One region of the Micromonospora sp. DSM 43699 genome, then DNA from elsewhere that is predicted to be linked to it. Evidence: riboswitches for the same ligand, from Rfam matches in the RefSeq annotation. Region 1 holds a riboswitch; the other holds the start of a gene.
What was found. A riboswitch is a leader RNA that binds a small molecule or an ion and turns the genes downstream of it on or off. The one in region 1 is predicted to bind cobalamin.
Positions count from the first base shown of each region.

Region 2: it holds a riboswitch for cobalamin, as region 1 does, so the genes downstream of both, AC0AIB_RS00460 (CbtB domain-containing protein) here and AC0AIB_RS05250 (ribonucleoside-diphosphate reductase subunit alpha) in region 1, are expected to answer to the same signal.

Region 1 covers NZ_JBTMMT010000006.1:68,356-70,550, forward strand. The annotation lists gene AC0AIB_RS05245 (helix-turn-helix transcriptional regulator) at 1-776, shown strand, start outside; cobalamin riboswitch at 803-1,023, shown strand; gene AC0AIB_RS05250 (ribonucleoside-diphosphate reductase subunit alpha) at 1,143-2,195, shown strand, end outside.
Region 2 covers NZ_JBTMMT010000001.1:98,170-100,364, reverse strand. The annotation lists gene AC0AIB_RS00470 (histidine phosphatase family protein) at 1-196, opposite strand, end outside; gene AC0AIB_RS00465 (CbtA family protein) at 216-1,010, opposite strand; gene AC0AIB_RS00460 (CbtB domain-containing protein) at 1,001-1,204, opposite strand; cobalamin riboswitch at 1,239-1,380, opposite strand; gene AC0AIB_RS00455 (PepSY-associated TM helix domain-containing protein) at 1,494-2,195, opposite strand, start outside.

The sequences.
Region 1 (2,195 bases):
TGCGGCGTGAGGAACTGGCCCTGCTGGCCGGGTTGAGCACCGACTACTACCAGCGGATGGAGCAGGGCCGCGAGGTCCGCCCGTCCGACGACGTGTTGGACGCGCTCGCCGGCGCGCTCGGCCTCGACGACGAGGAACGCCGGCACCTGTTCACCCTGGCCCGCGCCGCCCGCCGGCCGGTGCCCGTCCGGGTGGACCCCGGCCCGGAGCGGGTGCCGGAGAGCACCCGACGGCTGCTGCTGGTGCTGGACACCCCGGCGGTCGTGCTCGGCCGACACCTCGACCTGCTCGCCTGGAACCCGTGGGCGACGGCGCTGCTCGGCGACCCGGAGGGCTACCCGCCCGACCGGCTCAACATGCTCCTGCTGATGTTCGACGACCCGACGACCGCGTCGCGGCGCTGCGCGGCGTGGGAACAGCAGGCCATGGACTACATCGGCATGATGCGTGCCGCCGTCGCCACGGACCCCACCCACCCCCGGGCCACCGCGATCGTCGGCGAGCTGAGCATCCGCAGCGCCGAGTTCCGACGGCTGTGGGCCCGGCACGACGTGCGCGCTTCGGTCAGCGGCACCAAGACCTTCGAGGTCCCCGAGGTCGGTGACATCGTCCTGGACTGGGACACCTACCCGCTGCCCGGCAACCCCGGCCCGGTCATGCTGGTCTTCACCGCCGCGCCGGGCAGCCCCGACGCCGACCGGCTACGGCTGCTGGCGTCACTGCGCGCGACCGGCCGGGCGGGTGAGAGTGATCCGACACGCCGACGCGACATCTAGTGTTGCTTCTCCCCAGGGGACGCCATATATGGTGTCCCACGCAGCTGGTTCGACCGGGCCTGAACGGCCCGGTCGAGGCAACAGGGAACCCGGTGTAAATCCGGGACTGCCCCGCAGCGGTGAGTGGGAACGACCGCCGTCATCGAGCACTGGGCCGCGAGGTCTGGGAAGCGACGGCCAGTAGGCGACCGGTGGAACCCGGTCAGGCCCGCGAGTCCGAAGACCTGCCAGTGCGCCGTGCGCTGCTGCGTGCGGCGGTCGGAGGTCGCGCGGGACGACCGACGCCAGCAACCGGGCCGGCCGCCGCGCCGCGCCCGTTGGCGTTCTCCCGCGTCCGAGGGCCATCGGTGACAGCGAGGAGAGGTCATGACGAACGTAGCGGAGAGCCCCCCGTCCGAGGCCGACGGCGCGGAGCCACGCCGGCCGGCGATGCGGGTACGCAAGCGCAACGGCGACACCGAGCCGGTGGACGTCAACAAGATCGTCAAGGCGGTCGAGCGGTGGGCCGCCGACCTGGACGAGGTGGACCCGCTGCGGGTGGCGACCAAGACGATAAGCGGCCTCTACGACGGGGCGACCACTGCCGAGCTGGACAAGCTGTCGATCCAGACGGCGGCGGAGCTGATCGGCACCGAACCGCAGTACTCCCGGCTGGCGGCCCGGCTGCTGGCCGGCTACGTGGAGCAGGAGGTCCGCGGGCAGGCGGTGGCGAGCTTCAGCCAGTCCATCCGGTACGCCCACGGCCTCGGCCTGATCTCCGACGACACCGCCGCGTTCGTGGCCCGCAACGCCCGCACCCTCGACGACGCGGTCGACCCGGCGGGTGACCTGCGGTTCGAGTACTTCGGACTGCGCACGGTCGCCGACCGGTACCTGCTGCGGCACCCCGAGTCGCGGCTGGTGGTGGAGACCCCGCAGTACTGGCTGCTGCGGGTGGCCTGCGGGCTGTCCACCACGCCCGACGAGGCGGTCGGGTTCTACCGGTTGATGTCGTCGCTTGCCTACCTGCCGAGTTCCCCCACGTTGTTCAACTCCGGCACCCGGCACACGCAGATGTCGTCGTGTTTCCTGGTCGACTCGCCCCGCGACGAGCTCGACTCGATCTACGAGCGCTACCACCAGGTGGCGAAGCTGTCCAAGTTCTCCGGCGGCATCGGCATCTCCTGGTCGCGGGTACGTGGCCGGGGCGCGTTGATCCGGGGCACCAACGGCCGGTCGAACGGGATCGTGCCGTTCCTCAAGACCCTCGACGCCGGGGTGGCGGCGGTCAACCAGGGCGGCCGGCGCAAGGGGGCCGCCTGCGTCTATCTGGAGCCGTGGCATCCGGACGTCGAGGAGTTCCTGGAGCTGCGGGACAACACCGGCGAGGAGGCCCGGCGTACCCACAATCTCAACCTGGCCAACTGGATTCCGGACGAG
Region 2 (2,195 bases), on a different contig from region 1:
TCTGCACCGCCGCCGGCGCCGGGCTGGTCAGGCAGACGTCGACCGGGCCCAGTGGGCCGCGCCGGTCGGAACCGGCCAGGGCGAGGGCGGCCCGCCGGCCGCCCTCGTCCAGGTCGTCGTCACCCGCGCCGAACACCGCCCGCCGCAGGGCGGCGGTGTGCGCGTGTGCGACCAGCCGCAGGCTGGTCGCGGTCACGCCGGTGTTCCCGCACCGGTCATCGGCTCGCCGGGGTGACAGTCGGAATCCCGCCCGCCCCCGGTCGCCGGTCCAGCCGCCGGCCCTGGCTCATCAGGGCGCTGAACAGCAGGCCGATCGCCGCCCAGAGCACCACCTGGGTACCGAGAGCGGCCAACCGGAAGTTCCACAGCAGAGTCGCGGGGAAGTCGTCCGGCACCTCCTGGAAGGACGGCAGGACGACATACCCGGCACCGGCGACCAGGAGGAAGCCCCCGACGGCCGCGCCGACCCGTTGCCAGACCGGTGCGTCGGGGCGGACCGACCGGTAGCCGAGGGTGCCCGCCCAGACCGCCACCAGACCGAGCACCACCAGGGTCAGGTAGGCGGCGGTGCGTTGGTCGATGGTGTCGGGACTGCCGACCGCCGGGGGGTTGGCCGGATACTTGAGGAACGGCACGAGCACCGCGCCGAGCAGGGCGCCGCCGGCGAGCAGCAGCGCCGACCGGCCGTCGTCCGTGGTCCGCAGGCGACGGCGCAGGAGCGCGTACCCGGTCGCCAGCAGGCCACCCATCGCGGTGCCGAACAGCCCGGTGGCCAGGAACAGGCCGGCCCGCTGGCCGCCCCGGCCCACCAGGGCGTCGGCGTGGTGGTCGTCGGCCACCGGCCCGGTGTGGCTGGCTGCCTCCTCGATCGCGATGGCCGCCTCGATGCGCGGCTCACCGACGAGGTAGCCGAACGCCCCCGCGAGCAGGCCGGCGACGAGACCGGCGAGCAGACCGCGGAGCAGGACGGTGGCGAACGTGGGTGGATTGTGGGTGGGGTTCAGTGGCACGGGACACCGAGCAGGTGCCGGCCGTCGTGCATGAGCTCGTGCAGGTACATGCCACTGCGCGAGACCGCGCCCTGGTCGAACGCGACCAGATAGGTGAGCAGCAGGAGTACGCCGACGACGGCCAGTGCCGCCCAGTACACGCGGGTCGACCCGACGGGGTGCACCAGCGGCTGGGCGGGAGTGGAACTCGACATGGGACACGAACCTTCCCGGGGATGACGCGTCCCCATCGCAAGGCTGCGGACGACCGAGCGTCCTGGCTCGCGGACCCGTCGACGACGGGGACCGCTCACAGTGGCGCGACCGCGCCGGATTCTCACCGGCTTACCTCGCGACGCCGCAGATTTGGATCGACCGTAGCGGCGTGACCCCCGAGCGGTCAATCGTCATCCCGCCGAATGTGAGCAACCGGGGCGGGGACCGGCGCTGCGCGAGTCGACCGCCCCGTCCGACGCCGAGCGGGCGGCCGGACGGGGCGGTCGGTCATCGACCGGCTGGTGCGGGTGAGGTGGGGACGGTGCTGGTACGGCGTCGTCGGCCCACCGCCCCCAGGACGACGTCGACGAGGAGGAAGACGAGCAGGGTGAGCCCGAGCAGCGGCAGCGCCCAGCCGACCGCCACGACCAGTGGTGTGCCGACGATCAGGACGCCGCGCGGAAGGCCGGGTACGCCGCCGCGGGCCGGTGGGGTGCCGGTGAGGGCGCGGCGGTCGGCGCGGGTGGGCCGGCGTTGCCACCACATGCGGTAGCCCCAGACGATGACGCAGAGCAGCCCGAGGGCCAGCGCGGCGAGCAGGATCTGGTTGAGCGGTCCGAAGAGCACCCCCATGTGCGCCTGGATGCCGAGACCACTGAGCTTGGCCAGCAGTGGCCAGTCGGCGAAGTCGCTGCGGGCGGTGACCGTGGCCGTGGTGGGGTCGACGGCGACCCGGTCCTTCGCGACCGGCCAGACGTTGTCGACCTGCGTGACGGTCCAGGCCGAGCCCGGTTCCGGCGCCGGGGCGATCTCGACCGGGCCGGTCAGACCGGCCGCACGGGCGGCGGTCAGGACCCGGTCGAAGGCGGCCGATTCGACCACCCCACCCGCTCCGGCCGCCTCGTGGTGACCACCACCGGTGTCGGCCGGGGCGGTGGGCGCGGCGGTGAGGGCGGTGGAGATCTGCGGGGCGCGGGCGTCGAGCGCGTC